4 regions of the Sphingobacterium sp. UBA5996 genome follow, and region 2 is predicted to be linked to each of the others. Evidence: riboswitches for the same ligand, from Rfam matches in the RefSeq annotation. Region 2 holds a riboswitch; each other region holds the start of a gene.
The links. Region 2 has a riboswitch for S-adenosylmethionine ahead of B3E00_RS13365 (5-oxoprolinase). Riboswitches for the same ligand answer to the same signal wherever they lie in the genome.
Positions count from the first base shown of each region.

Region 1: linked by a shared signal. The riboswitch ahead of metF (methylenetetrahydrofolate reductase [NAD(P)H]) and the one ahead of B3E00_RS13365 (5-oxoprolinase) in region 2 are both predicted to bind S-adenosylmethionine.
Region 3: linked by a shared signal. The riboswitch ahead of metE (5-methyltetrahydropteroyltriglutamate--homocysteine S-methyltransferase) and the one ahead of B3E00_RS13365 (5-oxoprolinase) in region 2 are both predicted to bind S-adenosylmethionine.
Region 4: linked by a shared signal. The riboswitch ahead of B3E00_RS09600 (O-acetylhomoserine aminocarboxypropyltransferase/cysteine synthase family protein) and the one ahead of B3E00_RS13365 (5-oxoprolinase) in region 2 are both predicted to bind S-adenosylmethionine.

Region 1 covers NZ_DJAS01000011.1:318,460-321,633, reverse strand. Annotated here, with positions in the region: gene B3E00_RS08750 (DUF2723 domain-containing protein) at 1-336, opposite strand, end outside; gene metF (methylenetetrahydrofolate reductase [NAD(P)H]) at 652-1,608, opposite strand; SAM riboswitch class I at 1,680-1,782, opposite strand; gene B3E00_RS08740 (hypothetical protein) at 1,959-2,810, opposite strand; gene rimM (ribosome maturation factor RimM) at 2,910-3,174, opposite strand, start outside.
Region 2 covers NZ_DJAS01000017.1:96,729-99,902, forward strand. Annotated here, with positions in the region: gene B3E00_RS13355 (DKNYY domain-containing protein) at 1-373, opposite strand, end outside; gene B3E00_RS13360 (hypothetical protein) at 705-1,010, shown strand; gene B3E00_RS13365 (5-oxoprolinase) at 1,043-1,306, opposite strand; SAM-I-IV-variant riboswitch at 1,373-1,466, opposite strand; gene B3E00_RS13370 (DUF3050 domain-containing protein) at 1,674-2,444, shown strand; gene B3E00_RS13375 (3-hydroxyacyl-CoA dehydrogenase) at 2,594-3,174, opposite strand, start outside.
Region 3 covers NZ_DJAS01000014.1:179,386-182,559, forward strand. Annotated here, with positions in the region: gene metE (5-methyltetrahydropteroyltriglutamate--homocysteine S-methyltransferase) at 1-1,251, opposite strand, end outside; SAM riboswitch class I at 1,329-1,432, opposite strand; gene B3E00_RS11240 (response regulator transcription factor) at 1,618-2,307, opposite strand; gene B3E00_RS11245 (sensor histidine kinase) at 2,409-3,174, opposite strand, start outside.
Region 4 covers NZ_DJAS01000012.1:190,023-193,196, reverse strand. Annotated here, with positions in the region: gene B3E00_RS09600 (O-acetylhomoserine aminocarboxypropyltransferase/cysteine synthase family protein) at 1-1,197, opposite strand, end outside; SAM riboswitch class I at 1,454-1,566, opposite strand; gene B3E00_RS09595 (FUSC family protein) at 1,747-3,174, opposite strand, start outside.

The DNA of each region.
Region 1 (3,174 bases), on a different contig from region 2:
CCAAAATGAATCGCTGAAACTAAATGCCATTGCACCAACAATTCCTGCGCCGAAGATCTGCAAGCAGTTGGATAAAGGTGCGTATTTGTCTTCGCGGAGTATCTTCTTGGCAATTGCTGTTATCGTCCAAAATAAAAATGTAACCGTAAGCCCGCTGCAAATTGCCGATCCGATATTCATCCAATAGGCGATTTTACCTGCATTACCCAAAGCCAAGTTTGAAAATACATTCTGAATCAGAAGAAACAATGGTGCCCCAGGTTGGTGTGCTACTTCCAGCTTGTAAGCACAGGCAATGAATTCACCACAATCCCACCAGCTTACCGTCTTTTCCACGGTAGCAATGTATACACATGTGGCAATGAGTCCGCAAGCAAAACCCAGTAGAGAATTTATTCTATTGTACGTCATAAGGTCAATTGGTCTTCTATTAAAATCCTTTTTAGGACTTTAAGTTAAAAAGTTATCCTGATTCCATTATGTTAATTAACACTATTTAACACAAGTACCTGACAATAAACACACTGACACTTGCACGAACACAAATGACTCCGTTACCAACACGACGACTTGGCTATAAGGTCAATTATAGGATATCTTAACAATGAAAAAGGGAGCTTATCAGCTCCCTTTCCCGGGTATTTTTATGAGTTAGGCTAGTTTTTCTACAATTTTCTTTGTTGGACCCGGATTACTCATCGTATAGAAATGTAAAACCGGAGCGCCAAACTTGATCAGCTCCTGACATTGTTGTACCAACCACTCTTCTCCGACTTGTCTGACGTCGGCATTCGTTTTACATTCCGAAACAGCATCGCTCAGTTCTTCTGGAATATCGAGATGAAATATTCGTGGTAAGGTCACGAGCTGCTTTTTAGTTGTCAGTGGCTTTAATCCTGGAATAATAGGCACATGTATTCCATTATCTCTACATTTAGTAACAAATTCCTTATATTTTTCGACATTAAAGAACATTTGAGTTACAATAAATTCCGCCCCCATATCGACTTTTTGTTTCAGATATTTAAAGTCAGTATTAAAATTTGGCGATTCAAAGTGTTTTTCGGGATACCCCGCTACACCGATGCAAAAATCAGTCTTTTCCGATGTGACAATATCCTCATGCAGATACTTTCCTTTATTCATATCAGCAACCTGTTCCAATAGGTCTGTTGCAAAAGCATGTCCACCATCCGTTGGAATAAAATCAGCATCGCCCTTACGTGCATCTCCGCGCAATACTAAGACATTATCTATACCCAGGAAGTTCAAATCGATCAGTGCATTTTCGGTTTCCTCCTTAGTAAAACCACCACATATCAAATGGGGTACTGCATCAACTTTATATTTATTCATGATTGCTGCACATATCGCCACTGTCCCAGGACGTTTGCGATAGGAAACGCGTTCCAGTAATCCACTTGCATGCTCTTTATAGATATAATCTTCCCGGTGGTAAGTTACGTCGATAAAAGGAGGTTTAAACTCCATCAGTTCATCCATGGTTTTAAAAATACTTTGGATGCCCTGCCCTTTCGCCGGTGGCAATAGCTCAAAAGAAAACAATGTTTTTCCTTTGGCATTCTGGATATGATCGATAATCTTCATTAAAAAACTGTTTTTTAGTTTGGTTGGCTTATATCGAAACGCACACGTCGAGGAATCGTTTATCTTCATGTAACTTATCTGTCCCACATGGAGTAGGGTAGAATTTAGCACCTTGAACAATACAGGTTGCTAAGGCTTCAACGGGTCTATTCCCTCGGCCTTTCTCTATAAGCGTTGCTAATATCGTTTTAAAAAATCAAAAGACAAAAATATTTTTTCGAAAAGACTAAAATGGCACCGAAAATAGGGCAATAAGACCTTTGGGCTCTGCTTACACGCAACAAAAGAAATGTATGCACCACCAAAAAATGTTAAAAAAACAGGCGAAAGTAAGGATCGAGAATCATTGGCTAAAGATGCGCTGCCAGGGAATTCCGTAGATTTTTGAGATAAAATGTGATTAATAAAAGTCCTGTTACGTGGTATTCCTCTTTCGATGCATATTTAAAGCCATCAAATAAATAGCGATAGGCGATCAATGCATCTTGTTCATTGTAAAACAACTCTTTCCAAGATTCCGGCACATCTGTCCACGCCTTGAGCACAATACCGTTCTCAGCATAAATAATTGGCGATTCAACACCATCCATTCGATAATCGTGATGTGTACCAGAACTTGATATATGTTGAAAGTAAGCGATGGAATAATCAACAAAATTCAATGCCCTCGCCTTGACCTCCTTTTCACTTTCTGCTCTTACGGGAGCATTCCGCCACAAATTCACTTGACTGTCAAATTTGCTTGGCGTCTCGCGTATAGGGGTTTTATCTAAGGCAAAGTTAAGATAAAGTCTTTCGGTAGTAGGTAAACGCGCTGAGTTAAACTGTGAAAAATCACCTCTTAGCTGAATAAAATCTTTTTTTACCTTAACAATATCCAATGCGATGCTACCTTTTTTCTCGTCGGTCAACTCTAATCTGTCACCATTGAATCTATACTTTCCGAAGAGTAATATATCGTCGAGCGCCAAGACAAAGCGGTCTTTATTATGGAGTGAGAGAAAGGACCGATATAAAGTAGGATCATTCCCATAGGTATTTGCCTCCACATTCTGGGGAGATTCTCTCTTAAGTTTATGATATTGCTCATTCGAATAGCCCAATATCATCTGATAATTACCTTCAGGAAACTCCTTTTTCTTTCCAAAGAAAGCACAAGAAGACAGTGAAAATAGGAATAGCAGGAGTAATAACGATTTCAAAATCAATTAATAATTATGGCAAAATAATATATGCCAATATAATAAATTACTGCGATAGTCTATGAAAGGCTATTCATTTATATAAGCCTAAGGATATACTTATTCTTTATACAGATCCACTAAGCCTTCTGGCAATTCAACTTCAATAATCTCCTCTTCGCCATCAATACCTAAGATCAAATCGTCCGAAAGTGGGAACATCAGCTCCTTGCCATCCATATCTACGGTAGCAACAAATTGTTGTGGAAACTCCTGAACATCTGTTATTCTCCCCAGTTCACCATGGTTTTCATCAATTACTAAAAAACCGATTAAATCCGTATATCTAAAATCATCTGGATCACGCTCCGGCATTTTATCATTG
Region 2 (3,174 bases):
AGGAAGACGCTGTCACATTCGATAAGGATCTGCCATAAAAATAGACCTTCCAGGCATCACTAGCGTAACCGTCACCCAGTGACTGAAAAGTAGAAGGACTTGCATGGGCTACAGCTGCCCCCCGAAAATAGACTTTCCAGGTGTCTTTTGCATAACCATCACCTAAAAACTGAAAAGAACCGGCATTGGCATTGACAATTTCTTTACCACGATAATAGATACGTGATCCGATTTTGCTGTAACCATCACCCCGATGTTCCTGAAAGAAAAAAGTAGCAAAATTGGCATGCGCTACTTTAGCACAAATAGCCTGTGTGGCAGTAGTCAACAAAAGAAGAACGAGCATGGTTTTAAATGGGACTTTTGACATCATATAGGGCATCGGGTTAAATTTGAAAGCAAATGATCATATGTTACTCTTGTTAATGAGACCCAATAATCACAATAAAGTTTAGTCATCAATTAATTATTTATTTCTTGGAACTGATGCGATTGAAAATAGAAGGTCATTATTTCGCATGCTTATGTCTTCAACTAAATTCCAACCGTTTAAGCGCTCAGGCTGCGGTGATAATGATAACAGTTTTTATGAATTTCTATCAACCCCGACAAATAGAGGGTTGACCTGTCAGATCTTTGTCAATACGCAAGGTAAAAATCGGGAATATTTGGTCGAGTAGTATTTTTTTTATATATTGCTGGTTATGAGTTTTAAAGAAAAATTAGAGAACTGGCGCACGTCAATCAATCGCGCCGGTAGTGGTGAGGAATTGTATATTTTGCTTTTGAACTACAAAAAGTTTATCAACAAAAATTGGATGGACGATTTTGGCGATCCGGGTAACTGGAAATCGGAATTAAATCAGGTCATCAGCAAAGTAAGAAAGAAAGTGGATGTGGCAGAAATTCAAAATTGCGACGATCTCTCGTCCTACAAAGACGACGCTCGGCAAACAGCCCATTCGCTCAATCATACATTAAGATATCACCACTCATTGACAAAAGAGTAGGCTAGGCCTACTCTTTTTGCGTTTATAGGGCTTTACTGTAAAGGAATCAAAACATTTTGTTCCAGACGGACAGGCACCTGCTTCACCGACGTAAAGCCGTCTTCCTTGGAAATAATATTAGAAAGATCAAGCCCCCTTTTGGAGAATGTACTGATCAAAGCTGTTCTGAAGGTAGCTTTCGATGATCCCCAGCCTTGTCCTAAAATGGTGTCGTTGTTGAGCTGGATCAGTTCATCTGTTGAATAATAACTGAATTTTTCCAGTAAGTGTTGGTAAAGATTTGTTGTTGTAGCCATACAATTTAAAAATTTAAAGGATTAAACCATAAACTGTATCCAGATTACTTTGGGAAAATAACCGTTGTATAACGTTTATTTTGGTCGAAACCCGTATTAATTTACCACCGCGGTGCCTTCACTCGGTTGGTATTGCATCATGCAATTCTGAATACTCTACAAATATAGTAGATTATTTTTTTATAATAAAATTTTTTTTGTCTTTACTGCTATTAAACGCTGATAACCGAAAACAGCAGCAAAACAAGCTGGTCGCTTTGACTTTAATTTGGGTATAAAGCGGTTAGCTGATTGGGAAATTTATCATGTTACTGTAATCTCATCGAAAATACTTTAAAAAGCAGAGAGAACACAATACTTTTGCGGCATGAATAGAATTGCGGAAATTAACGAATACATTGCTACCGAACGCGAAGTATTATTGCAACACCCTTTATACCGTAAAATAAAGACGATCAAAAATTTACGTTCTTTTACCGAAGGGCATGTGTATGCTGTATGGGATTTTATGTCTTTATTAAAAGCTTTACAGATCAAATTAACCTGTACCACACTTCCATGGTTCGCCAGTGAACATCCTTCAACGCGCTATTTGATTAATGAAATTGTATTGGCAGAGGAGTCGGATGAATATATCGATGGACGTCGATTAAGCCATTTTGAGATGTATCTCGACGCAATGTCTGCTATGGGAGCCGACCTCCATTTGATCAATAAATTTATTGCCAATGCCAAAAAATCGGATAATATATTCGATGCTATAGCATTGACAACATTGGACAAGCGAATCAAAGATTTTCTGAATTTTACATTCGAAGTAATAGCTGAGGGTGAAGTGCATAAAATTGCGGCGGCATTTACCTTTGGACGTGAAGACCTCATCCCCGGAATGTTTACGTCTATTTTGGAAGAAATTAAAGCGAATTTCCCTACAGCCAATTTAGACAGTTTTATTTATTATTTTCAACGCCATATTGATTTAGATGGCGACGAACACGGTCCATTGGCGATGCAGATGATAACAGATCTTGCGAAGGACGATGAGGTTAAATGGACGGAAATGAAGGAGATTAGTAAAGTTGCGCTGCAAAAAAGAATTCAACTGTGGAATGCAATTGAAGATTCCTTATATGGATAATACGTTAAGCAGATCTTTGAGAACGGCCTTTCAAATCACGATTTGAAAGGCCTTTTTATGTGCTGTGCAACAAGTCTTATTTATCCGTTACCTTGCAATATCATGCACCAGCTGTTTATTGAAGTTGCGTTCTTTCGAAAGCCAGTCAACTACTTCAAAAAGTCTGGCGATTGATAGGCTGGATTGGGATAGGTATAGAATCCTTCTCCGGTAGCGACGCCTAGTTTGTTCTTATCTATAAAATGTTCTTTGAGATAGGCTACAGTTTTGATCTTTATGGGATCATTGGTTGCCTCGGCACTCATTTTGTTAATATTATAGGCTGTTGTGATGCCAACGATATCGAGTATGCCGAAGGGGCCTGTTGGCGCTCCCGTGGCAACCATCCAAGTCTTGTCGATCGTTTGGGCATCGGCCACTTCGTTGACCAAAAGATCCGTTGCTGCCGACAGTAGCGGAACAAGTAAGGAGTTTACAATATAGCCAGGCTGCTCCTTATGCAGTGGCAGTGCAACCATCCCAATGGATTTTGAAAAGTTGACCACCTGCTCAAATACTGTTTTGTCTGTGCCTGGATGGCCCATAATTTCTGCTGTATTGTGCTTCCAGATCTCATTGGCAAAATGTAGGGCCAGGAACTTCTCCGGACGGCCAGTTTCTTGGGCAAACTGACTTGGTAGTAGGGTGGAAGAGTTTGTTGCAAAAATGGTTTTCTCCGGAGCGACTTTCG
Region 3 (3,174 bases), on a different contig from region 2:
ATCAGTGATATTGCTTGTACGTGTTTTAACTTCAGGTTTGTGAATTAATGGAGAAGTGCGACGGCTTTCAGCAGCAGCTTTGTTCGCTTCAAAACGTTTCGCTGTTTTCGCATCAACTTCGCCTTCTGCCAGTACAGCTAAGTCTTTCACTTCAGCTAATTTTTGTTTGGCAAAGGCTAACCAATTTTTTACTTCAGCAGGTAATGATTGTTCATTATGCTCATTATCTAGGTCAAAAGGAACATGCAGTAAAGATGAAGAAGGAGCCACCCAAACGCGGTCTTTTCCTAATGCATCAACTGCTTGCTTGATTTTAACCAATGACTTTTCGTAATCGTTTTTCCAGATGTTACGGCCTTCAACAATACCTAAAGATAATGTCAATGAAGCGGGAACTTTAGCTAAAACGGTATCCAGTTGGTTTTCACCACGGACAAGATCCAAATGTAAAGCATGAATAGGCAAATTAACCGCGATATCTTCGTTATCTTTTAACGCTTCGAAATAAGTGGTAGCGATTAATTTGATGTTTTTTGCTGCAGCAGCTAATTTTTCAAAAGTAGGCTGATATAGCGCTTTTACTTTAGCATCTAAATCCAATGCTAAGAACGGTTCGTCAATCTGAACATATTGCGCACCAGCTTCAGCTAGTTTAGACAATATTTGCTCATATACAGGGACAAGTTTATCCAATAAATCGATCCTGTCGAAGCCAGCTTCTTTTTCTTTACCGATCAATAGGTAAGTGATCGGACCAAGTAAAACTGGTTTAGTATCAATGCCCAATGATTTTGCCTCGTTGTATTCATTTAAGAATTTTTCAGAAGTCAATTTGAATTCTTGATCTTTTGTGAATTCTGGTACCATGTAGTGGTAGTTTGTGTCCAACCACTTGGTCATTTCCATTGCAGTTACGTCAATTCCTTCTTGTTGGAAACCGCGGGCCATTGCAAAATATAAGTCTAAGCTGTAGTTGTTGTCTACTTTATTCAATAAGGAATGGTAACGGGCAGGAATTGCACCAACCGTAAGGGTTAAATCCAATACTTGATCGTAAAAAGAGAAATCATTGGAAGGGATTAAATCTATTCCAGCATCTTTTTGTGTTTTCCAATTGCCTTCACGTATTTTTTTTGCGGTGTCCAATAATTCCTCAACAGAAGATTTTTTAGCCCAATAGGCCTCATTGGCTTTTTTCAATTCGCGGAACGCGCCCACACGAGGGTAACCTAAATTGTTAGTCAATAACATAATGAATGTTTTTAATATTTTTTTTCAACTATATTTCTTGCTAGAGAGAGAAGGACACACTAGAATTTGGTGACTTCGGCTTATCATTCCCATATACTAATGGGTAGAATTTAGCACCTTGTCAAGGGACAGGTTGCTAAGGCTTCATCGGGTCTATTCCCTCTGCCTTTCTCTATAAGCGATGCTAAGGTAGCGCAATTATTTTAAAAATGCAAATTTTTTATGAAAGTGCACCTATTTTTTATATTCTACTAAGAATGAAATTCTTTTTTTCTCTTCTTTTCATCGAATCATTCCTTTATTTCATAATTCAATGCATTACAGACAAAAAAATGGGAATGATCGTATGACTCATTCCCACTGTTTTTAGCTTACCAAAAGTTTGTAACCTTTTCCATGCACATTTACAATCTCAACTTTACTATCCTCTTTCAGGTATTTTCGAAGTTTACTGAGAAAGACATCCATACTTCTACCAGTAAAATAGTTGTCATCATGCCATATTTTTAATAAAGCCTCCTCTCTTGTCAATACATCATTTTTCTTTAGGCAGAGCAGGCGTAAAAGTTCAGCTTCTTTAGTCGATAGTTTCTGCATCTGCCCTTTATAGGAAATCTGCTGACTTGTGTAATCAAAGAAATAATCGCCAATTTCAAATTTGTCTGCAACTACCTCTTCTTCTTTATCCCGAACACTGCGTTTTAGCAGGGCATTGATGCGAAGTAACAATTCCTCAACCCGAAACGGCTTAGTGATATAATCATCCCCTCCAAGTTCAAAAGCTTCAGTTTTATCTTCCATCATACCTTTCGCTGTGGCAAAGATTATTGGAACAGTATTGTTTGTTTTTCTGATTTCACGTCCAACAGAGAAGCCGTCTTTCTTAGGCATCATGACATCGAAGATGCAGAGGTCATAGTTATTTTTCTTGAACTGGGATATTGCTTCATCACCATCTGTACATAGTGTGACGTCAAATTTTCCCTTTAATTCGAGATAGTCTTTTAAAAGATCCCCCAAATTAGGATCGTCTTCTGCTAATAATATCTTTTGCATAATGAATACTTTAATTTTAACGAATTCCCTTGATGCTGATAAATCAGCTTCCTCTACCTTTGAAATTCTTTTACAGAGGAAATATACAAAAAAGGAACCTTTTATTTTTTTGTAGGCAAAATTACTTCAAAGGTCGTGCCCTTATCTTTTTCGCTTTTAACCGTAATTTTTCCGTTCAGTCTCCTCAGAATATCTTGTACATAACTTAGACCAAGACCAAATCCTTTTACATTGTGGACATTGCCTGTCGGTATCCGGTAAAATTGGTCAAAAATCTTTTGCAGGTGATCTCGGCTCATACCGATACCGTTGTCAGCTATAGTGACCACAATACTATCACCGACGTTTTTTGATTGTATACTCACATGTAGATCACCTTTATTGTATTTAATTGCATTATCCAATAGGTTATAAAATACGTTTGAGAAATGCAGTTCGTCGCCAACGACGACATCTTTCGTGGCTGCCAGATCAATACTGAATTTTCCGCCAATATTTTGCATTCTCAGTTGCATACTGTCCGTAACAGCAGAAACAAGATCGTTAATATGAACATCTACCTGATCTAGTTTTAAGGTTTCTTTTTCTAATCGGGCTAAATCAAGTACACGTTCAATGTGATTTCCTAACCTAACGTTCTCGTCGTAGATGATATTGGCTAATTTTTGAACGCGTTTATGATCGGCATTGATATCGGGGTCCTTAAGCGATTCACTAGCAATCATGATAGTCGCAACTGGCGTCTTAAACTCATGTGTCATATTATTGATAAAATCGGTTTTCATCTCCGAAACTTTCTTTTGTCTAAAGATGATAATCAGCGTGTATGCAAAACACCCCACCAATAAAAAAAGTAGCGCAAGCATA
Region 4 (3,174 bases), on a different contig from region 2:
GTCACTCAATTGTTGGTGGGTCGTTGCGGCTGGATGAATAATCAGCGATTTAGTATCGCCTACATTAGCTAAATGACTGATTAATTCTAAACTGTCGATAAAGTCATTGGCTTTCTGTGCTGCATCGCCCTTTAGCTGGAAAGAAAGCACTGCGCCGTACCCATTTTTAAGATATTTTTGCGCATTAGCGAAGCTTGGAGAGCTTTTTAATCCTGGATAATTTACCTTTTCTACCTGAGGGTGGGCCTCAAGCCATCTAGCGATTTCCAACGTGTTGTCGACATGCCGTTGTACACGTAAAGACAATGTTTCAAGGCCTTGTAACAACAAGAATGAATTGAAAGGAGAGAGTGCTGGTCCAAAATCTCTCAATCCCTCTACACGCGCGCGAATTGCAAATTGTATATTGCCAAATGGGCCATTTTCACCAAAAATATCTGAAAAGACCAATCCGTGATAGCCCTCAGATGGTTCAGAAAATTGTGGGTACTTCCCATTTCCCCAGTTATAGTTACCTCCATCAACGATGACGCCGCCAATGCTTGTTCCATGCCCACCAATCCATTTCGTTGCCGATTCAACGACCACATTTGCGCCATACTCTAAAGGTTTAAATAAATAACCCCCAGCTCCAAATGTGTTGTCAACAATTAATGGCAAATCGTATTTTTTGGCTACAGCGGCAATTTTTTCAAAATCAGGAATATTGAAGCTTGGGTTCCCTATTGTTTCGACATAGATTGCCTTAGTTTTATCGTCAATGAGCGCTTCTATTTTATCAGCTTCAGCATCGGTGGCAAAACGAGCTTCAATACCTAGCCGTTTAAATGCAACTTTGAATTGATTGAATGTACCTCCATATAAGTTGGACCCTGCAACGAAATTGTCACCGCTTTCAAGAATATTATTTAATGCAATAAACTGCGCTGCCTGACCAGATGCAACTGCGACTGCGGAAACACCACCTTCTAAAGCTGCAATCCGTTGTTCAAATACATCCGTAGTTGGATTCATGATCCGGGTATAAATGTTTCCAAACTGTTTTAATGCGAATAGATTGGCCCCATGTTCTGCATTTTCAAAGACAAAAGATGTTGTTTGATATATAGGAACTGCTCTGGATCCTGTGGTAGGATCAGCGACTTGGCCAGCATGAACCTGTAGTGTTTCGAATTTCAAATTTTTGTTAGAAGACATAATAGATCAGATTTTAAGGTTTCAAAAAAGAATTTGTAAAGGTAAAAGAGAAGCATACACACCTACTTGGAAGGTCTGTCAAATCGTTATCCAAGAAAAAGGAAATGATTTTTAACAAGCAGGGAAGTGTGTATGCATACGCATTCGCATCGATACTTTTTTACGATGTAGTACACTTTTGCTGTTCGCAAGGTTCAGTTGTATTGAACCTGAATTTTTAATGGATTTCAGTAATTTAATAAGCATTGTCTTATATCATTTATATGCTCCAAAACGATATTATTTTGGACAGGAATTGGCACCTTTTCAAGCAAATTGAAGGTTGCCAGTGGGTCATTGAGCCAGTCTCTCGCCACTTCTTTATAAATCAAGACCTACTGATTAAGGAAGGTGTTGATTAGAAATCTTCTTTCGAAGACGACACAAATATAAACTTCTTTTTTATTAAAGCAAAAGAAATACGTTTTTTTTACTTAAAAGAGCGTTACTTCGGGAGCTGTAATCGCATATTTGTTATTCAATATTGATACATAAATACATAGCTTGCCTTTATGGTTTTCTTAAGTTGATATTTTCTGCCAGCTGATCTAAGTCGGTTAAAAGGGGTTTTAAAGCATCAATTCTGCAGTGGATACCCTGTTGTATGTCGTGATTCGCTTTTCTACCTAACGATATGGAGAGACCAACCAAATGCGAATTGATGCGATAGGAGAGTGCTTGAAAATGATGGATATGGGACCAGTCTACCCACTTGTGTTCAGGTTCCTTCTTCATTTGATTGATCGCATCGGAAAAGAGAGCCATGGCAGTCTGTGCTTTTTTCCGAGCCAGTCGAATGTCGAACGAACTTTGCAGATCATCAGATAGGCGTTTGTTGATAATTTGAAAATAATGGTGGTTATATAATGCGACCTCTTTTGCCAAGTGGACCATGCTCGTGCTTTGGCGTACGGGTATCAAAAAATAGCCCGCTATTGCCAGCAGCGCACCAACTAAAGTAAAAATTATTCTACTGCCTAAAATGATATTAATATTTCCTTCAAATAAGTTTAATGCGATGACTATGCCTAGCGTAATAAAGATCACACTGACCATATAATTTGATCGGTTGAATAGGAAGAATCCAAATAATCCAATAGCGGCAATTTGAAGAAGAACGGGCAGAAAGTCAATGGAGACCAAACAGAGTATTCCGACGGCAATTCCCGAAAGTGTACCTAGTATGCGTTCTATATTGCGTGTTTTGGTCATTGAAAATGCAGGTCTCGCAACGATGGCAATAGTGAGTAAGATCCAATAAGTATATTTAAAATCCAAGAAAGAAATGCCGATCAATGCGCCTGTTCCGAAGAGAACGGCCATCCGGAGTGCAAAACGGAAAATTGGATTATGGAGATTGAGTCTGCTCTTGATATCACTTAAATTACGCAAAGGACGATTGATAAATTGCTGATACTCATTGGTGTCAATTTTGTTTTTGATTTCTTGATTTTGATAAAAAGCAACTTGAATCCGTTTGAGAACTTCAATAATAGCTTCAATATTACGGATGATGGAAGCGAGAATACCATCTGCTGGGGCAGTCTGTTGTTCTTGAATCTCCTTTAGATCCAACAACAGCGCATTGATTTTACTGTGGTTATCGTAGCGCTGCTCTGCATAGCGAAACCTTTTATTAGGCTGCGAAAAACTATCGATTTCCAAGGCCAGTAATGTTATGCTACGACGAATTATGGGAAGGCTACCGGTATCCAGCAAATTTTTTCGAATGGCATCATAGTCATGATCCAATGCAATAATTAATTCGTGTAAATCAATTAATCCATAGACCTGACTAAGCCAATAGTTGCTTTTGTGCCAGCGTTGGCTTATGATTTTTTCTTCCCTGAATAAGAGGGATCTGATTTGCTCCTGTTGTTCACTGATCTGACCATAAATTTTTCCGACGCGGCTGTAAGTCAAGTCCAGCGGAATATC